DNA from 4 places in the Lysinibacillus sp. RC79 genome. Region 4 is predicted to be linked to each of the others. Evidence: riboswitches for the same ligand, from Rfam matches in the RefSeq annotation. Region 4 holds a riboswitch; each other region holds the start of a gene.
What was found. Region 4 has a riboswitch for thiamine pyrophosphate ahead of thiM (hydroxyethylthiazole kinase). Riboswitches for the same ligand answer to the same signal wherever they lie in the genome.

Region 1 (4,219 bases), on a different contig from region 4:
AGAAGCTGCACGTGCTGGTGAACATGGTAAAGGTTTTGCAGTTGTCGCTGAGGAGGTACGAAAGCTAGCAGAGCAATCCAGAAATGAAACAGATGTTATTAAGCAAACAGTAGATAGCATTCTTGAAAATTCTCAGCAAACGGTAGCTGTCATTGCCTCAAACGCAGGCTTAATACAAGCTCAAAATGAGTCAGTACAAAGCACTGAGGTTGCGTTTAAAGACAATAGTGAGCTTTCTAGTTCTATTGCAACGTCAATTAGTGAGTTAATGACTAAACTTTCTCATATGTTAGAGCATAAAAATCAAGCGATAATGGCAATCCAAAGTATTTCTGCTATTTCTGAGGAGACTGCTGCATCTGCAGAACAGGTAAGTGCATCTGCTATTGACCAACAAGCGGAACTACAAAAGGTTGCAGAGTCCATCAATAATATGAACGAGGTTTCAAAAGAATTACAAGAGGTCGTTAATCGATTTAAGCTCGTTTAACTTTTTTCAGCAAAAGACTGCTTCAATATGTGAAGCAGTCTTTTTATTTATGGTAAAAGGCATTGGACTAAAAATGCCTCGTAAAGGGCTATGAGTTAACGGTGAGGTACATTGACCAAGTATTAAAACAGCACTACTATAGGAGAGGAAAGGGGACACGCTATGATGTATCTCGGTATGATTTTTTTTAAAATTGTAGCTCCAATTTTAGTGCTTTTAGTACTTGGTGCAGTTTTACAAAAGAAATTTCGCTTTAATTTAAAGGCGTTATCTCAACTTATTACATATTGTTTCATGCCCGCAGCTGTTTTTGTGAATATATATGAAACGAGTATAGAGCTGTCTGTGCTTGGGGAAGTTGCATTATTTATTCTACTCTTTATCGGAAGCCAAATGGTACTTAGTCACTTTCTAGCAAAGGGACTCGGCTTAGCAAAACCCGAGGCTGCGGTGTTTAAAAATAGTGTTGTCCTAATTAATTCAGGTAACTATGGTATTCCGGTTGCACAAATGATTTTCGTGACCCAGCCGATTGGAGTAGCGATTCAGGTCATTCTCGTAATATTTCAAAATATGACGACCTATACTTACGGCTTGTACAATTTAATCTCTTCAACAAAATCGGGCATGTCTATTGTGAAAGACTTCCTCAAAATGCCTATTATTCATGCACTTATTATTGGTGTTGCAATGAACTATTTTAATATCGCTATTCCGCAGTTTGTAAAAATTCCGATAGACCATGTGGCAGATGGCTTTATCGCAGTAGCATTAATAACTTTAGGGGCACAACTATCACAGCTTGAAATCAAATCCATGTTCAATAAAATGGTATTCATTAGCTGTTTTACACGACTAGTCATAGGGCCAGCCGTAGCATTGCTGATCATTTATGTACTTGGCCTTGACGGTGTCGTGGCACAATCACTTTTTATAGCTAGTTCGTTCCCGACATCGCGAAATAGTTCTAGTCTGGCATTAGAATATGACGTAGAATCGGCAACTGCTGCACAAACAGTATTATTTTCAACGATTGTGAGCTGTATTACAGTGACGATTGTGATTTACGTAGCGGAACTGTTGTTTACCTAACAGCTGGATGTTATTCGGAATAAGATAGAGTGACAGCCCATCTGGAGTAAGCGGTTTTCCTTCTGATTTTTAAAAATAGGATAATCACCAAAAGTTAGGGATTATACTTTTTAAAACGTATGCCATGTAAATAAGTTGATTGGAGTGGAGGCTGGGCGACTCCTTGGGGATTAGCGGCTCATCGGACGCCCCCAGGAAAGCGCCCAGCCGGAACGGAAATCAACCACACGTTATGATGATGACACAAAAATATTCAAATGAAGCTTCCATCTCTTAACAATATCTGCTACACTAGCATCAAACTTAATAGCATTAACTAGGGGAGTCTGATGAGTCAGGCTGAGAGGGAAACGCATAGAGGTTTCTTGACCCTTTGGACCTGATCTGGCTCATACCAGCGTGGGAAAGTTAACCATTATTGCACTCTACGTTATTTGCAATAACTATACCTTTACATTCTTAGCCGGATCCAAATTTTTTTTTGGATTCGGCTTTTTGTTTTTGTTGGGGTGAGCTAGATTCGGTCCTTGGAATAAATGTAAAAGGGAGCGAAGTAGTTTATGACAACAGTTAGCGACAAGAATATTACGATTATGTCAAGTTTTGAAGGAAGTAAAAAAGTTTACGTAGAAGGATCTCGACCAGATATTTTAGTGCCAATGCGTGAAATTGCTCTAAGTCCGACGACAGGAAGCTTTGGTGAAGAGGAAAATGCGCCAGTACGTGTTTATGATACGAGCGGCCCGTACACTGATCCTGCATATAAGGTGGATATTACAAAAGGATTGCCAGCTTTATGTAGTGTATGGATCAAAGAACGAGGTGACGTTGAAGAATACGAAGGTCGTACTATCAAGCCAGAAGATAATGGATTCCGTAAAGCTGATGATCCACGAATGAATGAAAATGTTTTTCCGGATTTATCTAGAAAGCCTTTGCGTGCGAAGAAAGGTAAAAATGTAACACAGCTTCACTATGCACGAAAGGGAATTATTACTCCAGAAATGGAATTTGTAGCGATTCGCGAAAATATGGACCCAGAATTTGTGCGCTCAGAGATCGCGGCAGGACGTGCTATTTTGCCATCTAATATTAATCACCCTGAGGCAGAGCCGATGATTATTGGACGTAACTTCCACGTAAAAATTAACGCCAATATTGGAAATTCAGCGGTGTCATCCTCTATTGCAGAAGAGGTAGAAAAAATGACGTGGGCTACACGCTGGGGTGCTGATAACATTATGGATTTATCTACTGGTAAGCATATTCATACGACACGTGAATGGATTATCCGTAATGCCGCGGTGCCAGTGGGAACGGTGCCGATTTATCAAGCGTTAGAAAAAGTAAATGGTGTGGCAGAGGATTTAACGTGGGAAGTGTATCGTGATACGTTAATCGAACAGGCAGAGCAAGGTGTTGATTACTTCACGATTCATGCAGGGGTATTGCTACGCTATGTGCCATTAACGGCTAATCGTGTAACAGGCATAGTGTCTCGAGGAGGCTCGATTATGGCACAGTGGTGTTTATATCACCATCAAGAAAGCTTCTTATATACTCATTTTGAAGAAATTTGCGAAATTATGAAAACCTATGATGTTGCCTTCTCTTTAGGTGATGGTTTACGTCCTGGTTCTATTGCAGATGCAAATGATGAGGCTCAGTTTGCGGAGCTAGAAACGCTAGGGGAATTAACGCAAATCGCCTGGAAGCATGATGTACAGGTGATGGTAGAGGGACCAGGGCATGTGCCAATGCATCTTATTAAAGAAAATATGGATAAGCAATTAGAGGTGTGTAAGGAAGCTCCTTTTTATACTTTAGGGCCACTGACAACAGATATTGCTCCTGGCTATGACCATATTACATCGGCTATTGGTGCTGCGATGATCGGTTGGTATGGTACAGCAATGCTATGTTATGTGACGCCTAAAGAGCATCTAGGCTTACCAAATCGTGAGGATGTTCGTGTAGGGGTTATTACGTATAAAATTGCTGCACACGCGGCAGATTTAGCGAAAGGGCATCCGGGAGCACAGCAGCGTGACGATGCACTATCTAAGGCACGCTTTGAATTCCGCTGGCGGGATCAATTCAACCTATCGCTTGATCCAGAGCGTGCAGTCGAATACCATGATGAAACATTGCCTGCAGAAGGGGCGAAAACTGCGCACTTCTGTTCAATGTGTGGCCCTAAGTTTTGTAGTATGAGAATCTCACAGGATATTCGTAATTATGCAAAAGAAGGAGACCTAAATACTACTGAAGCAATCCACAAAGGTATGCAGGAGAAAGCCGAGGAATTTAAAAAGGCAGGCAGTCAAATTTATCAATAATTATTAGAGCAGGCTTGTATCTATCAGATATAAGCCTTTTTTGGTCATTAAGATAAAAAAACTCCATGTGAGGTTGCCCTTCACATGGAGTAAAAAGTTGGATTTGGATATCAATAATATTTGGAATATGTGGAGAATTAAACGTTAGTTGGTTGTTTTACGTATGGGTTTGAAAGATCCACGCCTTCTAATGAAAGACCCATAGCTTTTGCTACACCTTCACCATATGCTGGATCAGCTAGATAGCAGTGCAGGATATGGCGACGTTTGATGAACTCTTCAACTGACGCCATATCAT
Region 2 (4,219 bases), on a different contig from region 4:
TCCGTGAATTTACTAAAAAAGGTGCGGAACGCCAAAATATTGCAACATGGCTCTTATTAGCAGGAATGCTACTATTCTTCATTGATATTACCATTCGACGCTTTGGTTGGAGTTTCCTAACAAGACCAAAGAAAAAAGAACAGCTTGTAGAGGAAAAACAAATACAGGCAGAGGACACAAATGTTGCCCAGCTATTAAAGGGCATGAAAAAACGATCCTAACAGATAAAACGATGGTTCATTGCTTTATAGTAATGAGTCATCGTTTTTTGTGAAATTAGTGAATTTTTTATGAAAAGCAAAATTAATCTTGCAAACAAATAGATATAAATGTAATAATCGATGATAGTAATAAAATATTACTATCATTTTTTTATATTATTATGTTAAACGGTTTGGAGGAGAAGTTAAAATGACCACTATAATGAATTCATTTGGTTTTCTAAGTTTTAAGCTAGCAGAGGCTTTAGAGGAAAATCTCGAGAAATATATTAGCGAAAAATTTCAAATGAAATCCAGAGAAGTCGGGATCATGATTGCTGTAAAAGAAAAAAAACTTAGTCAAATTCAAATAGGGCAAATTTTAAAGTTGGATAAAAATAGTGTCCGCTTTTTTATCGATGGTCTAGAAGAAAGAAATTATGTTTATAGGGAGAAAAATCCAGAAAATAGAAGAGAGAATCTAATATGCCTTACGGAACAGGGTGAAAATTTGGCAGAAGAATTATTGAAGACCCTTTCAATTTCTGAGAATGATGTTTTGAACGTACTTTCATTGGAAGAAAAAGAGCAATTGAAAAGCATATTGACAAAAGTATATGAAAATCGTGAATAGGGTTTAAAACCTTATCAATAAAAATGAAAGAGTGATGACATATGAAAGCAGTAGAGGTTATGAAGGAGTATTTAAAAAGAGCACAAGAAGAGGGTCAAGATTTATCTGATATGTATGCAGATCATGGGGAATTGAAAAATTTTAAAGGTGAAATTTTAAAAGGAAGAAAAGAGATACAGAAATTTTACACTTCACCTATGCCGAAAGGGTTTAAGTTAACTATCCAAAATATTGAAGGTGATGATACAGAATGTATTGCTACAGTTTCAACTACTTGGGATGGTTTGCCAAACCCAGTGATTTTGGAGGAAAAGTTGATTCTTGAAAATGAAAAAATAAAATCGTTTACGATGATCCCAAAATAAAAGGAGAGCTCTTCCTATGACTGAAAAGGACACGAAATATTGGATTGGCGTGGCATCTCTCAATCATGTGCAAAAAGGGGTTGAGGGAGGATTCAGTCAGCTATGCCACGGCAAAGAAAGACCTTTGAAACGAATGAGAAAAGGAGACTGGATTATATATTATTCTCCTAAAAAAAGTCTAGATGGTAATGAACCTGTAAGAGCGTTTACTGCAATTGGAAGAGTAAAAGACGAGCGAATATACGAGTTCCAAATGGCAGCAAATTTTATTCCTTTTCGAAGAGATATAGACTTTTATAAAGATGCAAAAGCAGTACCAATAAAAAGGATCTTAGATTATTTAGAATTTGTAGAAGACAAATCGAAATATGGCTATAAATTCAGATTCGGTCATTTTGAAATAAGCAAAAAAGACTTTTTATCAATTGCTCATGAAATGGGATTACCATTGAAGTATGGGTGAATTTGGTAGGAACAAAAAACGCTACTTTCTTAATTAATTGTCATTAAGAAAGTAATGTTAAATTGCTATTAATCATTATTTAAGCCAAGTGTTAAGGTTAGTTACAAATACTGTTTTACGCAAATTGCTAGCAATGACAATGCCTAAGACAGCACCAATAGTACTTGAGGTTAAAAAAGCCGGCATGAAAAATAAAGCAGCAACGGATGTCCCCATTAATAAATGTGCGTAAGGTACTGCAATGAGTGAGGCAATAATACCTGTCCCAAACATTTCACCGACACCTGCAAGCCATTGCTTGCCGCTGTATTTATAGGCAAGAGCTGCACACAAAGCGCCAATAACACTGCCAGGTATAGCTAATAGTGAGCCTGTGCCTGTTAAAATACGAATAATGGCTGTGACAAAGGCGACCATAACAGTAGGCACTGGTCCAAGAATGATAGCGCTAATAACATTAATAGCATGTTGTACAGGATAGGCACGTGCAATTCCCGTTGGTATTGAAATAAAGGTAGAACCTGCTACGGCAATTGCTACTAATAAGGCCATGATTGTTAGTTTTCGAATTGACATAATTTCCACTCCTTAGAAATATGAATTTTTATAGTTATCGCCGGTAGACATGGAATTTCCGCCGCAAAAAGCGTGAGAAACGCCGCTAAACATGGGAATACTGCAGCTAGAGCGTGAAAAAGCCGCTTCCTAAAAACAATAGGAAGCGGCCCTGCATTTACATAACAAAAAGCAAGTGTCGCCACTTCCCTCCGCTAGTGTGAACTAGATCAGGTTCAAAGGGTCCGTATATGATAATATACGTCTCAGCCTTTTAAAGACTCCCCTAGTGGTAAAAGGATTAAATTGTTGGTTTTTCACATAATAATGTAGCATACTACTCAAAATAGTCAATAACTTTTCAGACTATTTTGTATCAGGATGCATAAGGTGTGGTGCTTTTTTCATTGTCCAAATAAGGGCAAGGAAGAAACAAGCCATTAAAATAATAGACCCGAAAATATAAGGACTGTTCATATTCCAATCGAATAATATACCTGCTAAAGCTGGACCAATCATATTACCAAGACTCATATAAGCATTGTTCAGACCAGCTGCATAGCCTTGTTCATTCTCAGCAAGCTTTGAAATCAATGTGTTGACAGCTGGACGAATCAATGTCGTAGCTGTAGAGAAGATTGTCGCTACAATTAAAATAAGTGCAAAACCAGATGCGAATAATATTAAGAAAATCGAAACGGCTGCAATAAATAAATTGACTAACACTACTTTCATTTCGCCGAAGCGATTAAACAGCGGTGTAATAACAAATATTTGTACAACAACACCAAAAGCGCCGCCCATAACTAATATAATGGCGATATCAGTAGGTGTGTAATTAAACTTCTCTGTAACAAATAATGATAGTGTTGTTTGGAAGTTAGCAATTCCGAAAGAGAATACAAGCATGATAATTAGCATGACAAAATAAGGCATTCGGACTGAACGGGCCATCTGCTTTACAAGATTATCCTGCTTCTGCGCCTTTTTCGCGGTGTTCGGTTTTGTAGCAGGTAATAAAAAGAACGATAAAATAGCTGCTAAGATAGCTGCACATCCAGCAGTATAAAATGGAAAATGCAAACTAACTTTTGAGAGGAATCCACCGATACCTGGTCCGATCATAAAACCCAAGGACATTGCTGCCCCTAGCATACCCATACCTTTTCCTCGTTCCTCATACGTTGTGACATCTGCCACAAAAGCCATTATAGGAGGAGCCACAAATGCAGAACCAAGACCACCTAAAAAGCGTGCCAAGAAGAGCATCCATACATCTGTAGAAAGCCCGAAACCAATTTGTGCAAGTCCTGTTACGATAAGACCAAAAATAATGAGATTTTTTCGACCGTATTGATCCGAAAGATTCCCAGCGATTGGAGAAAATACGAATTGTGCAAAGGCGAACGTTGCAATCAACATACCAAGTACTTGTCCTGCAGCACCAAATAGTTTTAAATACTCAGGCATGACAGGAATAATAATTCCGATACTCCCCATTGCGATAAACATATTAAACATTAAAATATACAAAGCCGCCTTGTTAGACTTCTGCTGGGTCATCGAATACCCCTTTCTTTAATCAAATATACTACAGTCTACCACAAGGCTTGTACGTTTGCTATTGACTATAAGTCTGAGATTTACAAGTAAATTCATGGGGATTCTTTTATTAACACAAATACGGCCAGCTAGTTTTTTCACAGAAGTGTATCTCCAGCTAAACGAAAAAAGCTGTTCTCAACGTTTGTAACGTGAGAACAGCTATAAGTGGGTTAAAATGGTTTATCGAATACTCATTTTAAATTCTAAAAACAGCTCATTGTATTTGCCTAAGTAATCAGGACCTAGATTTTTATAAACTTCTAATGTTTTACGTTGTTCTTCAGAAGGATAGAAGCGCTTATCAGATACAACTTCTTTATCCATTAATTTCATCGCTGCAATATTAGGGGTAGAATAGCCTACATAATCAGCATTTTTAGCCCCTGATTTAGCTTTC
Region 3 (4,219 bases), on a different contig from region 4:
GACCAGGAATTTTAAATTACTTGTTCAAAACAACTGATTTACAAGTAGCTTATAATTTTAATATGATTGCGATCCATAATCGTCGTCCGACAATGATGACATTGCCATTGTTACTGGATTCTTATATTGCCCATCAAAAGGAAGTCGTGACGAACCGCTCCATTTATGATTTGCAAAAGGCTAAAGATCGTTCGCATATTGTTGAAGGCTTGATCAAGGCGCTGTCCATTTTAGATGAAGTCATTGCAACGATTCGTTCTTCTAATGATAAACGAGATGCGAAAACGAATTTACAGGTGAAGTTTGATTTTACAGAAGTGCAATCAGAGGCAATCGTTAGCTTGCAATTATATCGTTTAACAAATACAGATATCACAGAACTTCGCAATGAACAAGATGAATTAAATAAACTTATCGCCAAGCTTGAAGGTATTCTTAATAGTGAAGCAAAACTTGTACGTGTTATTAAACAGGAACTACTTGACATTAAAAAGCGCTTTGCAGAGCCACGTCGTTCAAAAATCGAACAAGAAATTGAAGAAATTAAAATTACGTTAGATGTTCTTGTCCCAAGTGAAGAGGTCGTAGTGACTGTCACAAAGGATGGCTATATTAAGCGTACATCTACACGTTCACATGCAGCTTCGAATGGTCAAGATTTTGCGATGAAGGATTCCGATTATTTGTTATATGAAGCGAATTTAAATACGCAGCATCATCTATTACTGTTCACAAATCGAGGCAATTATATCTATCAGCCTGTCCATGAACTACCTGATATTCGTTGGAAGGATCTTGGTCAGCATATTTCAAGTATTGTGCCAACCGGGGAAGATGAATCTATTATTGCTGTATACGGTTTTGAAACATTCGAACAGGCCAATACGTATATTTTAACGGCTACGAAAGATGGACAAATTAAACGCTCACTTTTAGCAGATTATGCCGTTACACGCTATTCGAAGCCAATCAAAACGATGAATGTCAAGTCAGGCGATGAAATGATTTTTGTAGATATCGTGACGGACGAGGCAGAACTAATGTTAACGACAGATACGGCTTATGCTATTCGTTTCCCAATGGAGGAATTACCAGTAACAGGTGTAAAAACAGGCGGCGTCAAAGGAATTACGCTGAAAGAGGGAGAGGCATTAGTCGGCGTTAATGTTTTACCGCCAAATGACACGGCATATGTTGCGATTGTGACGCAGCGTGGTGCAGTGAAGAAAATGAATGTAGCCGAGGTAGAAATGACTAGTCGTGCGAAACGCGGTTTAAAAGTGTTAACAGAATTAAAAGCGAACCCACATCGTATCGTGGCTGTAGTCAAGGCTACTAATGACGAACAGCTGATCATCGAAACAGAAAAAGGCGTACAAGAGATTATTGATGTACAAGCATTAACTCGAGCAGATCGCCATTCAAACGGTTCCTTTAAAGTAGATATTGCTACAGACGGTGCCATTTCACATGTATTAACGGCCAAAAAAGAAGAGAAATAAAACTAATTTTCTAGCCCACGCTCCTTTTGAGAGCTGGGCTTTTTATATCTAAATTGAAAAAACAAGCTTTAAGCTATGCCTAATCTATACAATCTAAAGAAGGGAGGGAATCGTTGAATTCAGAAAATAGAATTCAAGATAGAGATGGGCTTTTATATTTACAGCGCTTTCGGCAAATAGAGCCTTGTCATTTCCGGATAGTTATGGGTATAATAATCACGAAAAGTTCATATGGAAAGAATGTAGGGGGGCTGGTGTTGCCAGCTGAGATTGTGTCCGATAGACGCTGACCCTTTGAACCTGATTTGGCTCGTACCAGCGTAGGGAACATCTATTCAAAAAATTTAAATTTTTGATACTGATTACAAAACGTCTGGGAGGAATCCTAGGCGTTTTTTATGTTACAAGCAATTGTTGTATGCACAAAACTTGGGTGCAGACATAAAGTGAATACGCTTTCTTCTGGTCAACACATTCATTCATGAACACTTTCAAACTACTTACTGGGAGGATTCAGCATGAAAAAATGGTTATTGATCCTGTTGGCTGCGCTTTTAACATTAGCGGGCTGTAGCGAAAAAGAGGATAAAAAGGATGCTAAGGGATTAACAAAAGTATCGGTCGTTCTCGACTGGACACCGAACACAAATCATACAGGCTTATATGTAGCGAAAAAACTTGGCTACTTTAAGGAACAGGGCTTAGATGTTGATATTTTATTACCTGGCGAAGCGGGTGCAGATCAGCTTGTGGCATCTGGTAAAGCTCAGTTTGGTGTAAGCTATCAGGAAGGGGTTACACAGGCACGTGTGCAGGATGTACCTTTAGTATCGATTGCAGCGATTATTCAACATAATACTTCTGGCTTTGCATCCATTGCATCAAAAGGGATTACGTCACCGAAGGATTTTGAAGGTAAAACATATGGTGGCTGGGGTGCACCACTTGAACAGGCAGTACTACAATCACTTATGCAAACAGAAAATGCGGATATTAATAAGTTAGATATTGTCAATGCAGGCGATATAGATTTCTTCACAATGATGAAAAAAGATATTGATTTTGCGTGGATTTATTATGCATGGACAGGTATCGAAGCAGAACAACGTGGTGAAAAACTGAACATGTTATATTTAACAGATTATAGTGATCAGTTAGATTATTACACACCTGTACTTGCAACAAATGAAAAAATGATTAAGAATGACCCAGAGACGGTAAAAGCATTTGTCGCTGCTGCAGCAAAGGGCTATGAATATGCGATAAAACATCCAAATGAGGCAGCTGATATTTTACTAGAAGCGGTACCTGATTTAGATAAAAACCTTGTGCATAAAAGTCAGGAATGGCTAGCAGATAAGTATCAAGACGACGCTGCACAATGGGGCGAGCAAAAGCTAGCTGTCTGGGAAAACTATGCGAAATGGATGGCCAGCAACAAAGTTTTAGAGGGCGAATTTAACGCAAAACAAGCATTTACAAACGACTTTTTACCGAAAAAGGAGACAAAATAGTATGGCAAACTCATTAATAAGTGTACAAATTATCCCGAAAACTGAAAAATATGAAGATGTGATCCCATTTGTCGATGCAGCGATTATGGTTATCGACGCATCTGGGGTGAAATATGAAGTTCATCCATTAGAAACGACAATGGAGGGTGAGCTATCGACTTTACTACAAATCATTGAAAAAATGAATGATAAGATGATTGAGCTTGGCGCTATTAATGTCATTACACAAGTGAAAATTTTATATCAGCCATCCGGTATTACTATGGATACACTAACGGAGAAATATCAGTGATGAGGCAGGCTTTCAAACAAGGAAGGACGATAATTTTTATCGCCTTCCTCTTATTCATATGGGAACTAATTGTCCGTTTTGCAGACGTGCCACATTGGCTATTGCCCGCACCAAGTGCCATTTTAAAAGAAGGCTTGCAATCGTATGAGACGTTTGTGCCACATGCTTTTGCGACTGTTCAATTAGCACTTCTTGGTCTAGCCATCGGGATATTATGTGGATTAACGGTTGCCGTGCTATTACATCGTTTTACGTTTGTGCGGGAGCTATTTTATCCTATTCTCATTATGTCGCAGAATGTCCCTGTGCTCGTCCTAGCACCGTTATTAATCATTTGGTTTGGCTTTGGTTTATTGCCAAAGCTCATTATTATTTGTCTTGTGTGCTTTTTCCCCATCGTTATTTCGGCAATGGATGGCTTTCGTCAAACCTCACCTGAGCTGAAGCATTATTTTGAGATGATTGGTGCAACGAAAGCACAAACCTTTTGGAAGCTTGAATGGCCATTTGCGTACCCGGCAATTTTTTCAGGCATTAAAATTGCGGCAACGTATAGCGTAATGGGGGCTGTCATTGCAGAATGGCTAGGTGCGAAAAAGGGAATTGGTGTCTATATGACATTGGCACAATCTTCATTTCGGACGGATCGTGTATTTGTAGCGATTTTTGCTATCATTTTTTTAAGTTTACTATTATTTAGTGCTATTCAATTATTAGAAAAACTTGTTGTGAAGGGGAGAGGACTCCATGCTAAGCATTCAAAACATTGATAAATCCTTTGATGCTCTTCCGGTTATTCGAAATTTATCTTTTGAGGTGAAGGACGGCGAATTTGTGGCGATTATCGGTCCGTCAGGCAGTGGAAAAAGTACACTCTTTCAATTAATTGGCGGTGTTTCTTCTATTGATAA
Region 4 (4,219 bases):
CTGCCAGTAAAAACCCGATTGGTGAAGACTAATAATCAGTGGGGTAAAGACCCTCCCACTGTTTAAAGTTTCACTTTATCCTACAAATGATTTAAATGTAGAGACTGTATTTGAAATATCTTCACTTTCGCAAATGGCAGAAATAACTGCTATTCCATCCGCACCTGCTTTAAATACCGTATGTGCATTCCAGCAATTTATGCCTCCAATCGCAACGATAGGAAGCTCCGGATATTGTATCCGAACTTGCTGTAAAAAATCAGTTCCACTAGGTGGTTTGGCGTCGCTTTTAGAAGTGGTTGAAAAAACCGGACCAATTCCTACATAATCAGCACCGTATTGTAGAGCAGTTTGTAATTCAGCTTGTGAGTGAACAGAAACACCTAGAATCATGTTGCCAATTTTTTTACGTACCTTCGACACAGGAAAATCCTCTTGTCCAATATGAACACCATCCGCTCTAAGTTTTATAGCTAGCTCTAAATCATCGTTGACGATAAACGGAACATTATACTGCTGACAGAGCTTTTGACATTTCCGAGCAAAATTTTCATAGGCTTTCCCAGTAAGTGCATTTGGCCCTTTTTCACGGTATTGAAACATGGAAACTCCAGATTGGAGAGCTTTCTCTAAAACATTTATTGGATCTTGTTTGAAAACATTATCTGTACCCATAATAAAATATAGCTGTAGATCGTCACGTTTCATGAATGATCACCTCGCAAGAATCCTTATAGTTTTGATAGGCAAAATGATTTGTTGGACCATGGCCATTACCAATAAATAAATCATGCGTTATTGCTAATTGAATAAATTTTTTAGCTTCCTCAATCGCTTCTTCTAGAGGTAGTCCACGACCAAGAAAGGCAGTTAATGCAGCGGAAAACGTACAGCCTGTCCCATGCGTATTTTTTGTTGCAATACGTGTAGACTGCATGGAAAATGACCGACCGTCTTGAAAAAATACATAATCAGTAGCATAACATTGATCCTCTAAATGACCGCCTTTAATAATGACGCATTGAACGCCCATTTGTAATAAGACTTGAGCTGCTTCTTTAATATCTGTTAAAGAGTTGATTTTCCTTCCAGAAAGGGTTTCTGCCTCAGGAATGTTCGGTGTTACAATTGTTGCTAAAGGTAGCAAAAAACTACGTAATGCCTCAATTGCTTCTTGCTGTAATAAGCTTTCGCCACCTTTTGCAATCATGACAGGATCTACAATAAGCGGAATTTTCACTTCAGCTAAAATCTGTGCAATTGATTGGATTATTTCGGAGGAAAACAGCATTCCTGTTTTAACAGCACTAATTGAAAAATCTTCGACTAGCGCTATAAGTTGTTTTTCAACAAAGCTAACTTCAATTGGTAAGACATCCGATACACCAAGTGTGTTTTGGGCCGTTAAAGCTGTAATAACAGACGTTCCAAACACCTTTAATTCCTGAAATGTTTTTAAATCAGCCTGTATACCTGCACCGCCACCACTATCTGAACCAGCAATTGTCGTTACAATATGCATCATTCTTCACCACCCTTGGAAAGGCGATGTAATTCATTCAATACTGCAATTTGAAAATCGCCAATATATTGAGTTGAAGAAGCGGCTCGCTCTGCCACTTTTTTATAAAGCGATAAAGTTTCTACCAATTGGTCAAATAGTTTTTTTCCTGAGACGTAGGAGGCACAACAAATTGCACTTAATAAGCAACCTGTTCCGGTAATTTCTGTCATTTGAGAATTTCCACCTGTAACCCATTGCTGATGTTCGCCATCAGTAATAAAATCCTTTTCACCGGTCACAATCACAATACAATTGTAGAGTTGAGCTACTTGCTGTGCCTCAAGTTCTAAAGAAATGGAACCACTACCACTATCTACGCCTTTTTGTTGCCATTCTACATTGGCAATAGCTGCAAGTTCACCAATATTACAACGAATAGCCGCAAATTTTATTTCCTCCAGTAATTGTTGTACCGTTTGTTTCCGGTATGTTGTTGCACCTGCAGCAACAGGATCTAAAATAACGGGAATGCCAAGAGCATTTGCTTTTTTTCCTGCAAGTAACATTGATTCTTTCATTCGTTCATTAAGGGTACCAATATTTATCAAAAAACCTGAGGCAATTGCGACCATTTCTTCAACCTCATGACTGTCATCAGCCATGACTGGAGAAGCACCTATTGCTAATAAGCCATTTGCTTGAAAATTAGCCACAACATAATTAGTAATGCAATGAATAAGTGGATTTTGTTTACGGATCGTTTGAAAAATCAATTTAAGTCCTCCTTTTGGATGGACGTAAGCGTGCAAAAAAGGCCCTTTTTCGTGTAAAAAAAACACGTAAAAGAGCCTTTCATCAGTAATTAGATGTGTATTGCTCCCTACGTCAGTATTAACTAACAGGTTCAAAGGGTCAGGTTTTACCTTCTCAACTCTAAATGAGTCCCCCTGCAATTATGCTTTTAGTTGTCCAAAATGTACCATATTATTCATTCGTGTTCAATAGGGAATTTTTATCTGTGCGAAAGCGGAGCGACAGCAACAAGTGTTTTCTGTGCGAAAGCGGAGCGACAGCAACAAATGTTTTCTGTGCGAAAGCGAAGCGACAGCAACAAGTGTTTTCTGTGCGAAAGCGAAGCGACAGCAACAAATGTTTTCTGTGCGAAAGCGAAGCGACAGCAACAATTACACCAAGCTGAAATTGATAGAACTAAAACGTGACTGATGCCATATAGCAGAGCATGATAGTTGTCACGACTTTAATGAATTAGAGTGAATTCCATTGAAAATGATAAAAATTGAGTTTTATAATGAGCGTAATAAAGGGGGCACATGCCATGAAAAGAGAAGATTTAATCGCACCAGAATGGTATAACATTTCAGAGGAAATTGAAAAATATGCACAAGATTCTACGAAAAATGCATTAGTAGTTTATAACGAAGATGAGGAAATTCAGTATATAACATATACAGCTTTACTTGAAAAGGCGAATCAGGCAGCACATGTATTTACATCTCAAGGTTTAAAAAAAGGTGATGTTATTTTAGTCATGGTGCCGAGATCAGTTGAAGCGTATATCGTCTATATTGCAGCCTTAAAGACAGGTTTAACCATAATACCTAGCTCAGAAATGCTGAGAACGAAGGATATTGAATATCGAATCAATCATGCCAATGCAAAAGGTGTTATTGCATTTGAGCCTTATATTGAACAATTTGATAATGTGGAAAATTTACAAGAAATACAGCAATTTGTCATTGGTCATGCACATGGATCTTGGCAGGCATTGCTTGAAAAAATGCAAAACCAACCAACAACCTATATAAGTTCTACACCAACTAAGAGTACAGACATTGCATTTTTAGCATACACGAGTGGTACAACAGGCAATCCGAAGGCAGCGGTACATACACATGGCTGGGGTTACGCACACTTACGAACTACTGCACCAAATTGGTTAGGTGTCCAAGAAGGTGACATTGTTTGGGCTACAGCAGCTCCTGGCTGGCAAAAATGGATTTGGAGTCCGTTCCTTGCTACTTTAGGAAGTGGTGCAACAGCATTTGTTTACAAAGGTCACTTTGATGCGGCAACATACCTTGCACTGCTTGAAAAATTCAATATTAATATTCTGTGTTGCACGCCAACCGAATATCGATTTATGGCGGGGCTTGAAAATTTACGAGATTTCAATTTAAGTACAATACGTCAGGCTGTGTCAGCGGGTGAACCTTTAAATAGTGAAGTGATAAAAGTATTTTCCGAGGTCTTTAATTTACAAGTACGAGATGGTTATGGACAAACAGAGAATACATTACTTGTTGGTACAATGGTAGGGATGGAGTCTAAAATGGGCTCAATGGGGAAACCTACTCCGGGTAATACTGTAGAAATTATCAATGATTTTGGAAATCCTGTTGCAATCGGAGAAGTTGGAGATATTGCTGTTCACTGTGAAACACCCGCGTTATTTAAAAAATATTTAAACGATCCCGAACGTACAAATTTACAATTTAGAGGCGAATGGTATATTACCGGAGATCGTGCATATAAAGATGAAGATGGCTATTTTTGGTTTGAAGGACGTGGGGATGATGTCATTATATCGTCTGGCTATACGATTGGCCCATTTGAGGTAGAAGATGCGTTATTGAAGCATCCAGCAATAAAAGAAACTGCCGTTGTCGCGAGTCCGGATGAAGTTCGTGGAAATGT

Region 1: another riboswitch for thiamine pyrophosphate. It lies ahead of thiC (phosphomethylpyrimidine synthase ThiC); the one in region 4 lies ahead of thiM (hydroxyethylthiazole kinase).
Region 2: another riboswitch for thiamine pyrophosphate. It lies ahead of thiW (energy coupling factor transporter S component ThiW); the one in region 4 lies ahead of thiM (hydroxyethylthiazole kinase).
Region 3: another riboswitch for thiamine pyrophosphate. It lies ahead of ABH968_RS11415 (ABC transporter substrate-binding protein); the one in region 4 lies ahead of thiM (hydroxyethylthiazole kinase).

Annotation. Positions count from the first base shown of each region.
Region 1 is NZ_JBGCCD010000016.1:106,220-110,438, forward strand. Features, by position in the region: gene ABH968_RS16095 (methyl-accepting chemotaxis protein) at 1-490, shown strand, start outside; gene ABH968_RS16100 (AEC family transporter) at 653-1,582, shown strand; TPP riboswitch at 1,891-2,005, shown strand; gene thiC (phosphomethylpyrimidine synthase ThiC) at 2,143-3,921, shown strand; gene ABH968_RS16110 (catalase) at 4,059-4,219, opposite strand, start outside.
Region 2 is NZ_JBGCCD010000019.1:43,863-48,081, forward strand. Features, by position in the region: gene ABH968_RS17320 (VWA domain-containing protein) at 1-221, shown strand, start outside; gene ABH968_RS17325 (MarR family winged helix-turn-helix transcriptional regulator) at 424-834, shown strand; gene ABH968_RS17330 (hypothetical protein) at 876-1,199, shown strand; gene ABH968_RS17335 (EVE domain-containing protein) at 1,216-1,662, shown strand; gene thiW (energy coupling factor transporter S component ThiW) at 1,738-2,238, opposite strand; TPP riboswitch at 2,408-2,515, opposite strand; gene ABH968_RS17345 (MFS transporter) at 2,584-3,780, opposite strand; gene ABH968_RS17350 (ABC transporter substrate-binding protein) at 4,003-4,219, opposite strand, start outside.
Region 3 is NZ_JBGCCD010000009.1:136,482-140,700, reverse strand. Features, by position in the region: gene parC (DNA topoisomerase IV subunit A) at 1-1,502, shown strand, start outside; TPP riboswitch at 1,737-1,846, shown strand; gene ABH968_RS11415 (ABC transporter substrate-binding protein) at 2,021-3,016, shown strand; gene ABH968_RS11410 (thiamine-binding protein) at 3,018-3,308, shown strand; gene ABH968_RS11405 (ABC transporter permease) at 3,308-4,078, shown strand; gene ABH968_RS11400 (ABC transporter ATP-binding protein) at 4,056-4,219, shown strand, end outside.
Region 4 is NZ_JBGCCD010000014.1:127,833-132,051, forward strand. Features, by position in the region: gene thiE (thiamine phosphate synthase) at 76-708, opposite strand; gene thiD (bifunctional hydroxymethylpyrimidine kinase/phosphomethylpyrimidine kinase) at 698-1,522, opposite strand; gene thiM (hydroxyethylthiazole kinase) at 1,522-2,277, opposite strand; TPP riboswitch at 2,365-2,463, opposite strand; gene mbcS (acyl-CoA synthetase MbcS) at 2,841-4,219, shown strand, end outside.